3 regions of the Listeria grandensis genome follow, and region 1 is predicted to be linked to each of the others. Evidence: predicted binding sites of a transcription regulator. Region 1 holds the regulator's gene; each other region holds the start of a gene.

Region 1 (5,604 bases):
TGGTTGCGACGTATTTTGTTTGGCTTTCTCAATAGCCGCCAAAATTTCTGTTGTATCATTACCATCTTTAACAAGCAAATGCTCCCAACCATAAGACTCAAAGCGCTGTTTCACACTTTCAGAAAATGACTTATCTAAATCTCCATCTAACGAAATATCATTAGAATCATATAAAAGTACTAAACGGCCAAGTTGTTGATGCCCAGCGAGTGACGCCGCCTCTGAAGCAACACCCTCCATTAAATCTCCATCACCACATAATGCATATGTATAGTGATCCACAACCGGGAAACCATCTTTATTATACATTGCTTCTAAATGTCTTTCTGCCATCGCCATACCGACTGCCATCGCAATCCCTTGGCCAAGTGGTCCTGTTGTTGCATCCACACCATCAGTATGATGTACTTCTGGATGACCTGGTGTTTTGCTGTCCCACTGACGAAATTGCTTCAAATCATCCAATCCTAATTTATAACCACTCAAATGTAATAGGCTATAAAGCAACATGGAACCATGCCCCGCTGAAAGTACAAAGCGGTCACGGTTAAACCAATGTGAATTCGCCGGATTTGCTTTCAATACTTTAGACCAAAGGGCATATGCCATAGGAGCAGCCCCCATAGGTAAACCTGGGTGCCCAGAATTGGCTTTCTGAATTGCGTCGATCGATAATGTTCGAATCGTATTAATTGCTAACTGATCAGTTTTATCAAACAAATGAAACATCCTCTCTTGTTTTAGTCACTACTACTCATAATAAGCCTTTCTTGCATATTTCACAACTAAAAAAGATTGAAATGTTCGGAATTGCATTAAAATGATCGATAATGTGCGTTTGAATTACTTAAAAAAGGCTAAGCTTTGTGCCTAACCTCTCTAAATTATAGCTTGTTCCGTTCTTCTCTTTTTCGCTTTATCTTTTCCGGTGTTACATCATCACCATTTGGATCAATAAAAGTAGTGTGCTCGATTGTATCGCGCACTTGATTCCGAAAAGATTTAATATATTCTTGTCGTAATGCATCTTGTTCTAACTTCTCTTCCACCGTCAGTATTCCCGCCTTCTTTTTGCGAGACAATTCATTAATCCGGTCTATTTTTTTCTTTTCTAGCATAATTCTCCTCCTTGCGTCTTGACTTCCATCCTATACAGAAACTTCTGGCTCTTCTTTTATAGATAAATCAGAAGTACATTGCGAACATTTTGTTGCTTGTTCTGGAATAGCCGATAAACAATAAGGGCATTCTTTCGTCGCTGGCTTCTTCGGCTCCAGAGGTATGTACTTCGAAACCAATTTAATAATCAAAAATACAGAAAAAGCAATAATTAGGAAACTAATAACGTTATTAATAAACATCCCATAATTAATGGTAGGCGCTCCAGCCGCTTGTGCTGCTTTTAAAGTATCATAGTGCGCCCCGTTCAAACTAATAAACAGATTTGTAAAATCCACATTCCCTATCAACAAACCTAGCGGGGGCATAATAATATCATTCACAAGCGAGTTTACAATACTTGTAAACGCAGCTCCGATGACAATACCAATCGCCATACCTAAAGCATTTCCTTTCGAAATAAATGCTTTAAACTCTTTAAACATCCAAAAACCTCTTTTCTATCATTGTCACCGCTTATTTTACATGAAAAGGCAGGTTTTTTAAAGTATTGTGCACTAACTATTTATCTGCTAATTGGATGGAGCTATCTATGTCTGAGTTCATCCTTTTTACAGGAATTGTAACCATTTCGCCCGCTGTTAACTTACCATCGATGATTTGGTTCTCTTTCTCCACCCATGCGACAAATTCTTGCTTACTCATCTTATACTTACCAGCATACTCATCCGCTAGTCCCCAAATCGAATCCCCACTAGCAACACTGACCTCGTTATAGTCAGATTCCGCCTGATTCACAGTTACTATCAATAACACAGCGCCTAAAACAAAACATGTAATAATAAAAATAATAGCAATATAATACCGATCCCAAATTGTTTTTAAAGTCATCGTTTATCCCTCCAAAAGAATATATGTTCGCTTTTTATTCATTATAGAACACTCGTTCTGTTATGTCAATAAAAAAAACGAACAATTGTTTGCATATCCAAAAAAACTTTGATATACTGGGATTAATAAAAGAAGTAATGAAAGAGTGAACGGGGTGAAACAAATGAAATTATCAAAACGGCAACAAGATATCTATGACTTTATCAAGTCAGAAGTAAAAGACAAAGGCTATCCACCTTCCGTACGTGAAATCGGTGAAGCAGTTGGTTTAGCTTCTAGTTCGACCGTTCATGGACATTTAGCACGACTTGAAGGGAAAGGTCTGATAAGGAGAGATCCTACAAAGCCTAGAGCTATTGAAATTTTGTCATTGGAAGACGACATAGCGACCCCACATGTTATTAATGTTCCTATAATTGGTAAAGTAACAGCAGGAATACCTATTACTGCCGTTGAGAATATCGATGAATATTTTCCACTACCTGAGTATATGGCTAACGGTGAAACAGAGATTTTCATGTTAGAAATCGATGGTGAAAGTATGATTAACGCTGGAATTCTAAATGGTGACAAAGTTATCGTAAGACAGCAAAATTCTGCTAATAACGGCGAAATTGTTGTTGCTATGACGGATGATAATGAAGCAACGTGCAAGCGGTTTTTCAGAGAATCTAGCCATTTCCGATTACAGCCTGAGAATGACTCCATGAAACCTTTACTGCTTAGAAACGTATCTATACTCGGAAAAGTGATCGGTTTATACCGCGACATTCGTTAAGGCCAAGTCAAAAGAGCTTTTCCCACCACGGTGGGAAAAGCTCTTTTTGTACTTTCTATTAATATATTTCCATATATTGATCGCGTTCCCATTGATGGACCGCTGTTCTAAACATGTCACATTCAATGATTTTCGCCTCTACAAAGTGCTCTAAAATGTGTTCACCTAAGCCATCCACAATAACCTCATCGTTAACAAGTTCTTTCAATGCAAGTGCCAAGCTTTCTGGAAGATCATAAATTCCATGCGCGTGACGCTCTTCTTCATTCATACCATAAATATTACGATCTACTGGTTTTGGCGGCGTCAATTTGTTCTTAATACCATCTAAGCCAGCACGTAATAATACAGCCATTGCTAAGTACGGATTCGCTGCTGGATCGACACTACGAAGCTCCAAGCGAGTACTTAAACCACGTGAACTTGGAACACGAACAAGAGGGCTACGATTTTTCCCTGACCATGCAATGTAACAAGGCGCCTCATAACCTGGCACTAGACGCTTAAACGAATTGACCGTTGGATTAGTTACAGCTGTATAGCCTTGTGCATGCTTCAACATACCCGCCAAGAATTGGTAAGCTGTTTCGCTTAGTTGCTCTTCTCCGTTTTCATCAAAGAAAGCATTGCCAGATTCATTGAATAAGGACATATTGAAATGCATTCCAGAGCCGTTGACACCAAATAATGGTTTCGGCATAAACGTTGCATGCAAGCCGTGTTTACGAGCAATTGTTTTTACGACTAATTTGAATGTTTGGATATTATCACAAGCAGTGACCGCATCCTCATATTTGAAATCAATTTCGTGTTGACCAGGTGCAACTTCATGATGGCTCGCTTCAATTTCAAAGCCCATTTCTTCTAACTCTAACACGATGTCACGACGACAATTTTCGCCTAAATCAGTTGGCGCCAAGTCGAAATAACCGGCATTATCATTCAATTCTAGCGTTGGTTTCCCTTTCTCATCCAACTTGAATAAGAAAAATTCGGGCTCTGGTCCTAAGTTAAAATCTGTAAATCCTAAATCATGCATTTCGGCTAATACACGTTTTAAGTTAGCACGAGGATCTCCCGCAAAAATCGTTCCGTCTGGATTATAAATATCACAAATAAGTCTTGCTACTTTCCCTTTCTCCGCTGTCCATGGGAATACTACCCACGTCGCAAGGTCTGGGAATAAGTACATATCCGATTCTTCAATACGGACAAAACCTTCAATAGAGGAACCATCAAACATCATCTTATTATCCAATGCTTTACCTAGTTGGCTCACCGGAATTTCCACGTTTTTAATAATTCCTAGGATATCCGTGAATTGCAAGCGGATGAATTTCACATTTTGTTCGTCTGCGAAGCGAAAAATGTCTTCTTTAGTATACGATGTCGTCATAATTAAATCCTCCCAATAATTGATATTATATAAACTTTTTAAAAGTAAATATCGTGTGTCAAAATCTCGGTAATTGCTGTTTCCCAGAAGCATCTTGTTTCACAAAACGGCCTGCTTGTTGCATTTCTTTTCGTAAAATCTTACGCACATCCTCATCGGTGAGCGGTGACTTTTGTTCCTCTTGCTGCATTTGGTACATTTTCTTAATTCCCGCAATATTCAGACCATCATTTAAGTAGTCTTTAATCTCAAGCAGTATATCGATGTCCTGAAGCGAGTACAAACGATGATTCCCTTGATTTCTTGCTGGATGAATTAATCCTTGATCCTCATAATAACGTATTTGACGTGCGGTAAGATCTGTAAGCTTCATGACAGGACCTATCGGAAAAAGAGGCATCGATCTTCTAATTTCTTTTTCACTCACGACTTTTTCCCCCTTCGGAAAACAACGTATTTTTCATATGTTAGTTGCATTATAATGTATGTTAAATCTTTTGTCAAATCTATGTAAGATAATCTAACATATACAAAAACGCTGTTGTACCAGTCATTTAGAGTTAAAATAAAAAAACAGCAAAAAATAAATTTACTGTTTTTCAAATTTTTTTACATCTTCATGTTACTCTGTTATTTGCGAGATCGTTAATAGATTTTGCTCTACTAAACGACTCGTTGCTACTAGTACAGCAAGCTTCACATGCTCATATGTAAGGCCTCCTTGCACATACAACTGATAAGGTTCCCTAATCGGTCCGTCTGCAGTTAGTTCCAAACTTGCTCCTTGTATAAAAGTTCCTGCTGCCATGATAACGTCATTTTCATACCCAGGCATATAGGCACCTTCTGGAACAACATGTGCATTAATTGGTGAAGCAGCCTGAATAGCCTGAGCAAAAGCAACCATTTTTTCACGACTATGAAAGGACACACTTTGAATTAAATCCGTGCGCGGAGCATCCCAAGATGGATCCGTTTGAATCTGAAATGCACCTAAAATTCCCGCTGTAAAACGCGCTCCCTTAATCGCCTGCGAAACAACATGAGGTGCTAAGAAAAAACCTTGGTACATCTCAAGTAAACTGTATAAAGAAGCACCCGCCTCCGCACCAATTCCAGGTGTTGTAAGTCGGTAAGCGCACAATTCCACCAAATCTGCTCGACCAGCAATATATCCGCCTGTTTTCGCTAAACCACCGCCTGGGTTTTTAATTAAAGAACCTGCAATCAAATCAGCACCTACCTCGATAGGCTCCATTACTTCGACAAATTCACCGTAACAATTATCCACAAAAACAATTACATCAGACTTCAACTCACGAACAAACGCAATCATCTCTTTCATTTTCGCAATGGTAAAAGAAGGGCGGTCTGCATAGCCTCGAGAACGTTGAATGCCAATCATTTTCGTAGTCGACTT
Region 2 (5,604 bases), 310 kb from region 1:
AGTTCGGGAAGTGTTCTTTGGTTTTTGACCAGACGTTGGCTACTTTGTCGACAAAGTTCCATGATAGGGAAACTTCATCCCAATGTGAGAAGTAGGTGGCATCGCCATTTAGGCAATCTTGAATTAGTTTTTCATAGGCCTCAGGAGTGTTCATACCGTCTGGCGAAGAGTGTGCGTAGTTCAGGTTGATTGGCATGGTCAGCATTCCTTGACCCGGCTCTTTAACATTCATGTGTAGCGTGATACCTTCATCTGGTTGGATATGTATCACCAGTACATTTCCAGCAAGGGACTGTTGCCCTCCAAATAGGTTCATTGGGACGCTCTTGAATTGAATCGCAATTTGGGTTGTTTTCTTAGCAAGACGCTTACCAGTTCTAATATAAAAAGGTACGCCGCTCCAACGGAAATTATCGATCATTAGTTTTGCTGCAACAAATGTTTCGGTGTTGGAATCAGGATCGACATTATCTGCTTCGCGGTAACCAAGAAGCTCTTCGCCGTCTACTTTTCCAGGACCATATTGACCACGAACGAAATATTTATACACATCATCGCCTTCAATAACACGCAACGAACGGAGCGCACGCACTTTTTCATGGCGAATTTCTTGTGTCGTTAACTTGATTGGCGGTTCCATCGCAAGTAAGGAAACGATTTGCAAAATGTGATTTTGAACCATATCACGCAAAGCGCCACTTTCCTCATAATAACGTCCGCGATCCTCCACGCCAAGCGTTTCACTGAGTGTTACTTGCACATTATCAATATAGCGGTTGTTCCAAAGCGATTCAATAATCGAATTCGCAAAACGGATAACAGAAATGTTCTGAATCATCTCTTTACCAAGATAATGGTCAATGCGGTAAATCTCATCCTCAGCAAAAGCTTGGCGAAGCGATTCATTGAGTTCCTTCGCGCTAGCTAAATCACGACCGAATGGTTTTTCAATAATTAAGCGGCTAAATCCAGCATTATCGACAAAACCTTCTGATTTTAATCGACTAGCGATAGTTCCAAAGAAATTCGGCGCCATAGCAAGGTAGAATAGGCGATTTCCTTTTAGTTCGTATTGCTTATCGAGTTCATCAGATAGATTTTTCAGTTCTACGTAGGATTCGCGGTTCGTTACGTCATGTGATTGGTAGTAGAAATGAGAAGCAAATTCTTTTGGGTCGAACCCTTCTTTTTCAATACCTTTCAATGATTCCACGACTTTTTCGCGGAAGAAATCATTCGTCCATGGGCGACGAGCTGTACCAATCACGGCGAAATTCTCTTTCAAAAAGCCTTTCGTGAAGAGATGGTATAGCGAAGGGTAAAGTTTGCGATTTGCTAGATCTCCCGTACCGCCAAAAATTGTAATTAAAGCTACTTGTTCTTTCACTTCTGTCATACGTGCTTACCCTCTTTCATTATTATATGGAACATACCTGAGATACATCGGCTTTCAAGCGCTCGATTCGTATAAAGCTGGTGACACATCTTACCCAGCTTGCTCTCGAAGTTGTTTCAAGCTATTCTTTAAAATGAGGTAAATAAGATCTAATCAAAGTCGGCCTCATTATTCCTTACTATTTTAGCCGTTTGATTTCTAATGTGCAACTGATTGAACCAGAAAAATTAGAAAACAACTTGAGGACGAGTGCAACAAGCATGGTAAATATGGTATGATTAGTAGCGAATTAGAGAAAGGATTGTGAGACAAAATGGAACTGATTTTTCTCGGAACAGGAGCGGGTGTCCCTTCCAAAGGCCGTAACGTAACGGCGATTGCGCTCACGATGCTAAACGAGCGAAATAGTATTTGGCTTTTTGATTGTGGAGAAGCAACGCAACATCAGATTTTGCGAAGTTCGATTAAATTAAGTAAACTGGAAAAGATTTTTATTACGCATTTACATGGTGATCATATTTTTGGCTTGCCGGGTCTTCTTAGTAGCCGTTCTTTTCAAGGTGGGGAGACGAGGCTCACGGTCTATGGTCCAGTTGGTATTGCGAACTATATTCGAACGAGTCTAGCGGTGAGTGGGACGCATCTGAAATATCCGCTAGAAATCATAGAAATTTCCGATGAAACGGTGTTTGAAGATGCTGATGTTAAGGTGACCTGCGGTGAGTTAGATCATGGGATTATGAGTTACGGTTACCGGATTGAGGAAGCAGATAAGACGGGAGCGCTTGATGCTGCGGGACTTGCAGCGCTTGGTGTGAAACCAGGGCCGATTTTTAAAGAATTAAAGGAAGGTAAGATGGTGACGCTTGAAGACGGTACAGTTGTAGATGGAAGCAGGTTTATTGGCCCTACAAAAAAAGGCCGGATTATTGCTATTTTCGGAGATACTCGAGCAGCGCCAAATGAGCTAATGATTGCACGCGATGCAGATGTAATCGTCCATGAGGCAACATTTGGTGCGGAGATGGGTGATGTGGCCTGCGAATATATGCATTCAACGACGATAGAAGCTGCCACTTTGGCAAAGAATGCGGGTGCGAAACGACTTATTGTGACCCATATTAGTTCGCGTTACAATCGTGAAGATAATCGTGAGCTTGTTGCGGAGTGCCAGTCCGTTTTCCCAAATACAGAAATCGCAACAGATTTTGCCATATTTGAACTATAAAGGAGTTTAACTAGGATGAATGATTTTTTGAAAGGAAAAACAGTTTTGATTACGGGGGCATCAAACGGCCTTGGTGCAGAGATTGCGAGGCAGGTTGCGGCGCAGGGGGCACATACGATTTTGACTGCTAGGCGAACGGAAAAGCTAGCGGAATTAGCGACGCAGATTCAAGCGGAATATGGAGTCATCAGCGCTTATCATAAGATGGATATGACCAACTTTGATGAGATTGCAGCAGTGGTTCAGAAAATCGGGGATACGAAGATTGATGTCTTGGTAAACTGCGCAGGTTTCGGAATTTTTGAAGAGGCAGTGACTACCGATTTTGAGACAGTGAAACAAATGTTTGAAACGAATGTACTTGGTTTGATGCGTCTGACACAGCTAGTTTTGCCGGCTATGCTGGCGCGGAAATCTGGTCATATTATCAACATCGCTTCCCAAGCTGGCAAAATTGCAACACCGAAATCATCGGCTTATTCTGGAACTAAATTCGCTGTCTTGGGCTATTCCAACGCTTTACGAATGGAAGTGAAACCAGCGAACATTCATGTGACAACGGTCAATCCAGGCCCTATTGCGACCAGTTTCTTCGATATTGCCGATAAATCAGGAGATTACCTCGATAATGTAGGATTCCTTGTTTTGCAACCTGAGAAAGTAGCAGCGAAGATTGTAAGGATTATGGGGAGATCAAAACGCGAAATTAATTTACCATTTTTAATGAACATCATTTCGCGAATGTATCAAGTCATGCCACGCGTTATTGAGTTTTTTGGAAAAGGTGCTTTTGAGAAAAAATAAAGAGGCGAGTAAGATTCCAAATAGGTGGGAATCTTGCTTGCATTTTTTATAGTGGCAAGGTATAATAAAAAACAAGAACAAATGTTCGTTTTAATTGTGAAAGGCGATGGAAAGAATGGATAAGACACGTAAAATTATTCATATAGATATGGATGCTTTTTTTGCTTCTGTGGAGGAACGAGATCATCCGGAATATCGCGGGAAGGCGCTTATTATTGGTGGAGACCCGAACAAGCGCGGTGTTGTCTCTACGTGTTCTTACGAAGCAAGGAAATTTGGCGTTCATTCGGCCATGCCGACGAAACAAGCGTATAAACTGTGTCCGCACGGTATTTTTATTCATGGGAATATGGAACATTATCGAGAAGTTTCTAACCAGATTCGTGAGATTTTTCATCGTTATACAGATTTAGTGGAACCGATGTCTCTCGATGAGGCTTATTTAGATGTGACGGAGAATAAGAAAGGGATTAAATCAGCAATGAAAGTGGCGCTAGAAATCCAATATGCGATTTATCATGAACTAGGTTTAACCGCATCTGCTGGTGTTTCTTACAATAAATTTATTGCTAAGATTGCATCTGATTTCAAAAAGCCAGCAGGAATGACAGTTGTAATGCCTGATGAAGCGGAAGCCTTTCTTGAAAGACTACCTGTTACGAAGTTTCATGGCGTGGGAAAGGTGACCGCAGAGAAGTTACATAAATTAGGTATTCATACTGGAGCTGATTTGAAAGCTTGGGATGAATGGGATCTCATTCGAGCATTGAATAAACAGGGGTATCGTTTGTATCGTGCGGTAAGGGGATTGTCGGATTCGTTGGTTAATCCACATCGTGAACGTAAATCAGTGGGTAGAGAAACGACATTTGCCAATAATATTTTTGATGAACGAGAAATGCAAGAAATGCTATTATTATTCTCGCAAAAGATTGAGAGCTCCCTTGAGCGTATTGGGAAACATGGTAAAACTGTTGTTTTGAAGTTGCGTTACAGTGATTTTAGTACAGTAACCAGGCGATTATCTCTCATGGAGTATACACGGGATGCAAGGGTCATTTATGAAGCGGGAGTTAGCCTTTTACGAGATGTGTACAGCGGGGAAGAAAGCGTTCGCTTAGTGGGACTTACGGTAACTAATTTAAAACCACTTCACTTTGAAAATTTAAAGCTAGAAGGTTTTTAGTGAAAAATAGCTTGTTAATTGTGCCGAGTCATTGATATACTTTACATGATAACTTTTGTTGGGAGTTGTAGTAAATGGCTGAGGAAAAAGGGATAATTAGACCCATCAGGATGGAAGATGTGGAAGTGATGCATGCTTGGGAACATGATGAGGAGATTGCAACAGCAAGCGGCATCATAAAGCCACGTTCGTTGGAAGTATTTCAAGCGGCGTATGCGAAGTATTTTTTGAAGGTGAGCGATTCTTTACGCTTGTTTAGTATTACACTAGGCGGAAGGGTTATTGGGCGAGCAGAGCTAGGTTTGATTGATCGTGAGAATGGCAATGCCGCCTTTGGTATCGTTATTGGGGACAAGTCATGTTGGGGAAAGGGATACGGAAAACAGGCGATTTGTGACTTGTTAGGCTGGGCATTTGCGGAGCTACATTTACATAAGATTTACTGTGAAGTATATACATTTAACGATAGATCGATGAATATGATGCGATCGATAGGCTTTCATCAGGATGGTGTATTGCGAGAACATGAATACTTCAACGGCGAGTATCATGATGTAGCTGTTTTCAGTATACTTCAGTCAGAGTACACCAAAAATAAGAGGATAAGGCGTTGATTTTGAGTCAGCGTCTTATCCTCTTTTCTTTTATTTCATTTCTAGTAAGCGGTCTTTGAGTTCTTGTTCCATGGTTATGAGTTCTTTTTCTGCTACGGCGCGTTTAGCACGGCCTTCTTGTTGGATTTTCAATGTTTCTTGTAATGTCTCGATTAAACTTGATTGGGTCTCTTTTAATGTTTCGATATCTACGATTCCTCTTTCGTTTTCACGTGCTGTTTCGATTGCGTTTGTCTTAAGCATATCGGCATTGCGTTTGAGAAGCTCGTTTGTTGTTTCAGATACTTGGCGCTGTGCTTCTGCTGCTTGTTGTTGTCGTAGTAGTGTAAGCGCGATTGCTACTTGGTTTTTCCAAAGCGGAATAGCCGTCATGATG
Region 3 (5,604 bases), on a different contig from region 1:
ATTCTTCGCCTTATTTTGATAAAATAAACTTTCTAAAATCCGTAAAGCAGGGCTTCTCCACTTGTTATTAGATTGGAAAAAATCGTAAGCATCCCACCAAACAGAAGACATCGGATATCCTTTTTTCTTATACTGCATTTGTGCTGTTAAGAGAGCAATTGCAGATCTTGGTGTTGAAATATAAGCCGCCTGCTCTGCTGAATCATCCAATAAAGAAGGATCACTCAAATAAAGCCCTCTCTCAAGCTTTGGAAAAATCGCTTCTATACGCCTAATATAGCTCGATTCTGACAATTCCTTTCCATTATCATCTGCATTAGGAAAACTCAAAAACAAGCGTTCTGAGGGTAGCGTAAACAGACGATAGGCAAGAAACTCTTCCGTCGAAAGCATATTCTTCCCACTAGGCCGAACCGTAATTCCTGATTGATTTAAATAATCTCGATCTTCATCCGATAAAATACCACTCTCCATCTTCTTCATCGGCAAAACGCCATCATTAATACCTACGGCAAAAACAATCTTCATATTCAGCAGCCTTGAGCTATCCATATCAGCAACAATTAGCTGATCTAGCGATGGTGGTAGCAAAGCAAAATCCAATGCATCGAGCCCTGTATTAATAATATCAAAGAAAATATCAAACGGAAGCTCCTCATCGCCCATAACCTCCACAAACTCATCCAACAAAGCCACAACCGACTTCCAAGCTTGTTCGTGTTCTTTCGCTAACTCAAGCTCATTCATCTCCTCCGCCCGTTTACGCCACATATTTAAACGTCCATCAACCTGTACATCCAACATAAACTCAAAAAGCGCACTCGCCTGTGCTCGGCCAGTATTAGCAGCTTTCAATCGTTTTTCTAAGCTCATTAGCGGCGTTTTAATTTGCTCTCTTACTTCATTAATCGTAGCTTCTTTTGCCTTCTCATCATCTGTTTGTACCCCTTGCTTCAAATCTAACCCACGTATTTTCCGATAAGTCCAAGGTCGCTTATCCATCCACCTACGTTTATTATAAATTCCATTCTCTAATATATAATTCTCAAAAATATCTACCTTCCCCCGGTAAGCACTACTACTAACCTCTAACGGGAAGAAAAATTCTGTTCGAACAGCTTGAAACACAGACTCATACTGCCAATTAGTGCGAATTACATCCAAGCTAGAACGAAGAAATTCAACCATTGGATGATTAGCCATTGTCCGTTGCTTATCGATAAAATAAGGAATATCGTTCGTGCTCAAAGAAGCCTTTAGAATCGTCTCATATGCATCCGCATTTCGAAGTAAAATAGCCATATCTCGGTAACGATACCCCTCTAATACCAGCTCTCTAACACGCCTCGCAACCCCATCAATTTCTGCACGTCGATTATTGGCCTCATCGATAGCTAGACTTGGTGTAGCATCAGCAAATTCCATCGCAGAAAACATACCCCAATGCTCCTGTAAGTAGGTTAAATCCTCATTTTGAAAGCGATGATTATCTTTTAAAACAACATCAGGCAATATCTCACAAACTTTGTTCTGCGCAATTTCTTTTAAGTTCGCATAAGTCATTCCTGTGAGTTGAAATAAATTGTACTCCTGCAAATTATTCATACTATAGGCTTGGTCCAATGTCAACGCAATTGTCACATTTTTACAAGTAGCAAATAGTTCACCTAAAATCAAATACTCTTGTGGTGAAAATTCATGAAATCCATCAATAAAAATAGTACTCTCTCTTAGAAATTGGCTACCAGAAATGGCATTCGCAAGCAGCCCCAGATAATCCTCATTCTCTAAATATTTCCCAGCTAGCAATTCTTCATAGGCTTTATAAAGCACTGCTATATCTGCCATTTTATTATTTAAATCAACGCTACTTTCATTATCGAAACCTTGCAATTGTTCCTGTTCAACACAACATTGTTTCATCTCTTTAAAAATCTGTTCCAACTCTTTAATAAATCCTTTTTTAGAACCATTTCTCCCAAACAACTTTAATTCATCCTGCTTCTCAAGCATTATTTTACGAATCACCATTTCTAATCCAGAATCGGTCAGAAAAGTCCTAGCCAAGCCACCAGTCTCTTGTAAAATACGCCAAGCTAGACGACTAAAACTAAAAATTTGCGCATGTAATAATCCTGCAATATCCTCACGCTCAAAAAATACCGTCTCGGTTTGCAAAGTCATCTGATCTGGAACTAAGAAAACACAATTCTCCCCCTCTGTGCTATTCATTCGCTCTTCTAGCAGGTCCATTACTAGCCTAGTTTTCCCCGTACCCGCGCGCCCTATAATAAACTGTAAACTCATTCCACTCACCACCGAACGTATGTTTGTTTTTATATCATAACACATATTACTCAACTCGACCATATTTATTTTAAATTCCTAGTTTCAGTCTATCACTATAATTCAATTTCAACAAATGACAAAAAAACTAGAGCCCAAAAGGCTCTAGTTTTCGCTTTGTTTATTTAAAAAATCAGCATTTCCTGCTGCATTTTGTTTAATTTCTCTGTTAAAAGATAAAACCTCTCTTTATCGTTATTATCTAGAGCTGTATCAATTTCATCCTTTACTTGTTGCATCCGGTGTTCATCAAGGAGCATTGTCATGTAGCACTCAATAAATGTATTCACTAACTCTTTTTCTCCTTTTAGAACTCCAACTTGATTAACTAATGAACTTGAAAAATCTCGCATTTCCATGACTGATCACTCCTTCTTAATTTTTTATTACCACAATGAAAAAATAGGAATAAGGGGTTAAAAAGTCATATTCTTTATAAAAATAGAATTTTTAGAAAAAATAGTGACTTCAAGAATTAGCTGTGCTATACTCAAGCTAGCAAATGAGATGAACCACTGACAGATAGCTTCAAAGTAGGTGTACCTAAGATTTTTTCAAAAACAAACCGGATATTCCATAACCTTAACTCGGTGCATTTACACTACTTACTATACATCCAAAGGAGTGACACTATGTCCAAGAAAATGAAAATGCCAGTGTATGAGGTCAATCCCCATACCATGATAATCCTGCCTCTAAAAACAAAATCAGGGGTGCAATCAGAAATCTTTGAATTAAACGATCATCGTATATCTAGTTTTACCCCATTATTTCTAATTAAAACAAGCTGCCAATATTTTGGATCTAGTTATGAAGGTAGAAAAGAAGGGACACGCTTCTTAACAGGCGTTACTCACAAGCCTCCAATCATGATTGATCCATCTAGCTTCACCTATGCTTTCCCAACAACTTCAGCCGGAAGAGATGATTGTATTTGGATCTTCCCACAACATATCTCAGAGTACTATGATTCCAACTATAACTGTACAACTATCCTATTTAATAATAAACAAAAAATAAAATTATCTGTTTCTTTCGCTACATTCAACAATCAAATGGCCAGAGTTTCCATGCTACATATGAAATTCTCTCAAAAAATGCGTAGCGTGGAAAGTGAGTATCCGTACTCCAATCTATTGTTCCCACCCATCTCTCTTACGGCAGAAAGTCGAGAACCTTATACTATTAGCGAAGTTCGAGAAGCCAATGATCATTTTCTTGATTTTAGCCTCTCTAACGATGAGAAACAAAAAAAGAAGAAAGAAGACGAAGAAGAGAAATAAAAATGAGGCAGTCACCTTTTTCCGGTTTGTGGCTGCCTCTTCTAAAATTAATTATTTCCTAACGCTTCCGAAATTCTTTTCAAAAGTAATAGTTCTTCTTCTGAATAGGAGTAGGGCAATTCTAAGTACCATTTTTCTAGTTCTGGATTCCCAATCAGAGGAAAAGCATTCACTGAATTTTTTTCCCTAAGACCTGCTACATCATCCAATAAAAAGTCAGTTGTTGTCCCTAACTCCTCCGCCAATTTAGCAAGAATAAATACAGGTGGCCTATGATTATCATTCTCATATTTACTAATTGTAGAAGATGTGACACCAATCTTTACTGCTAACTGCTTTTGAGTTAATCGATGTTTTTTTCTAAGTGCTATTAATTTTTCTCCAAAATCCATACCCTCACCCCTTCCTATACATTCATTATAGCAATGAACTACAGATATTTCGACTATTATTGTGTAAACTTCTTTAACGTACAAAAAAACTGCTCCATTTCTAGAGCAGCTTTTCCTCCTATTTCGCTTTTTTCCAAAACCCGTATAGAAGTCCGGATATTACTGTCCCAATCAAGATTGATAACAGGAACAACCCTGCATGATTAGCCAATCCTGCAACAAAAATACCACCATGCGGCGCTGGAACATTGATATGCCAGAATTGAGTCAGCCCACCAGCCACTGCAGACCCTACTACACATGAAGTAATAACCCTTAATGGATCAGCTGCTGCAAAAGGAATAGCACCTTCCGTTATGAAAGATAGTCCTAAAACATAGTTTGTGAGGCCAGCTTGACGTTCATCTGATGTAAATTTATTTTTAAATATAGTTGTTGCCATTGCAATCGCCAGTGGTGGAACCATTCCTCCAGCCATAACAGCTGCCATGAATGCACCATCTGTATTTCCTGTACTTGTAAAAACTCCAATCGCAAATGTGTAAGCAGCTTTATTAAATGGGCCACCCATGTCTATCGCCATCATACCACCTAAAACAGTTCCTAAGATAACTGCATTCGCCGTTCCTAATGACTGTAATTGATCTACTAAAAACTTATTAATCGTTGAGAAAACAGGATCAAAAATGAAATACATTAATCCGCCCGTAATAAGTAATCCTAACACAGGATATATAAGAATGGGTTTCAACCCCTCAAGTGTCTTAGGCATTTTAGAACAAAGAACTTTTAACCCAAGTACGACGTAACCTGCTAAGAAACCTGCAAGTAGTCCACCTAAAAAGCCAGCATCAGATGTAGCCGCAAGCAGTCCACCGACCATACCGGGCATTAAGCCAGGACGATCCGCGATGCTCATTGCAATAAAACCAGACAAAATCGGAATTAAGAACATAAACGCACCTGTTTTGCCGCCACTAATCGCTCCAAGCATATCGGTAAATGCCTTAGCACTTGGGAAGTATTGCTCTAACAAGAACGAAAAAGCTAATAATATACCGCCACCGACAACAAATGGTAGCATGTGAGAAATACCGTTCATTAAATCTTTATAGATCCGACTCCCGATAGAAACGCGCTGCCCATTAGGTGAAGAACTATCAGGTGAAGAACTATCTTTTTCTCCACTATGATGGTACACTGGAGCATCTTTAGCAATGGCTTTATTGATCAGTTCTTCTGGTTTTCTAATTCCATCACTTACCGGTGTTTCTAAAACAGGCTTCCCATCAAAGCGAGCCATCTCTACTTTTTTGTCAGCCGCAACAATGACACCGCTCGCTCTTTCAATTTCTTCTGCCGTCAGCTTATTTTTAGCACCATCTGAGCCGTTTGTTTCTACTCGGATATCCACGCCCATTTCTTTAGCTTTGTTTTTCAAAGCATCCTCAGCCATGTATGTATGCGCGATACCTGTAGGACAAGCTGTAACTGCGACAACAAACGGTATGTCTGATAAGCTGCTATCTTCCTTTACTTCTGGTTCCTCAGCCTCTGCTTGTGCTTCGTCAAATAGAGCTACA

What was found. Region 1 encodes LexA, which represses DNA repair genes until DNA is damaged. Its sites were predicted from a motif close to CGAACATATGTTCG; they were not measured.
Positions count from the first base shown of each region.
Region 2: a site for LexA is predicted at 3,503-3,516, ahead of dinB (DNA polymerase IV). Genes of this name have one in related genera too.
Region 3: a site for LexA is predicted at 2,320-2,333, ahead of addB (helicase-exonuclease AddAB subunit AddB). Genes of this name have one in related genera too.

Region 1 is NZ_JAASUG010000002.1:157,284-162,887, forward strand. Features, by position in the region: gene tkt (transketolase) at 1-720, opposite strand, end outside; gene HCJ54_RS03365 (DUF896 domain-containing protein) at 885-1,118, opposite strand; gene mscL (large conductance mechanosensitive channel protein MscL) at 1,149-1,604, opposite strand; gene yneA (cell division suppressor protein YneA) at 1,681-2,010, opposite strand; gene lexA (transcriptional repressor LexA) at 2,174-2,788, shown strand; gene glnA (type I glutamate--ammonia ligase) at 2,847-4,184, opposite strand; gene HCJ54_RS03390 (MerR family transcriptional regulator) at 4,243-4,611, opposite strand; gene HCJ54_RS03395 (methionine gamma-lyase family protein) at 4,807-5,604, opposite strand, start outside.
Region 2 is NZ_JAASUG010000002.1:467,755-473,358, reverse strand. Features, by position in the region: gene zwf (glucose-6-phosphate dehydrogenase) at 1-1,396, opposite strand, end outside; gene rnz (ribonuclease Z) at 1,710-2,624, shown strand; gene HCJ54_RS04860 (SDR family NAD(P)-dependent oxidoreductase) at 2,640-3,428, shown strand; gene dinB (DNA polymerase IV) at 3,544-4,614, shown strand; gene HCJ54_RS04850 (GNAT family N-acetyltransferase) at 4,689-5,228, shown strand; gene HCJ54_RS04845 (toxic anion resistance protein) at 5,259-5,604, opposite strand, start outside.
Region 3 is NZ_JAASUG010000014.1:49,233-54,836, forward strand. Features, by position in the region: gene addB (helicase-exonuclease AddAB subunit AddB) at 1-2,307, opposite strand, end outside; gene HCJ54_RS14525 (IDEAL domain-containing protein) at 2,472-2,705, opposite strand; gene HCJ54_RS14530 (competence protein ComK) at 2,979-3,629, shown strand; gene HCJ54_RS14535 (helix-turn-helix domain-containing protein) at 3,677-4,021, opposite strand; gene HCJ54_RS14540 (PTS fructose transporter subunit IIABC) at 4,140-5,604, opposite strand, start outside.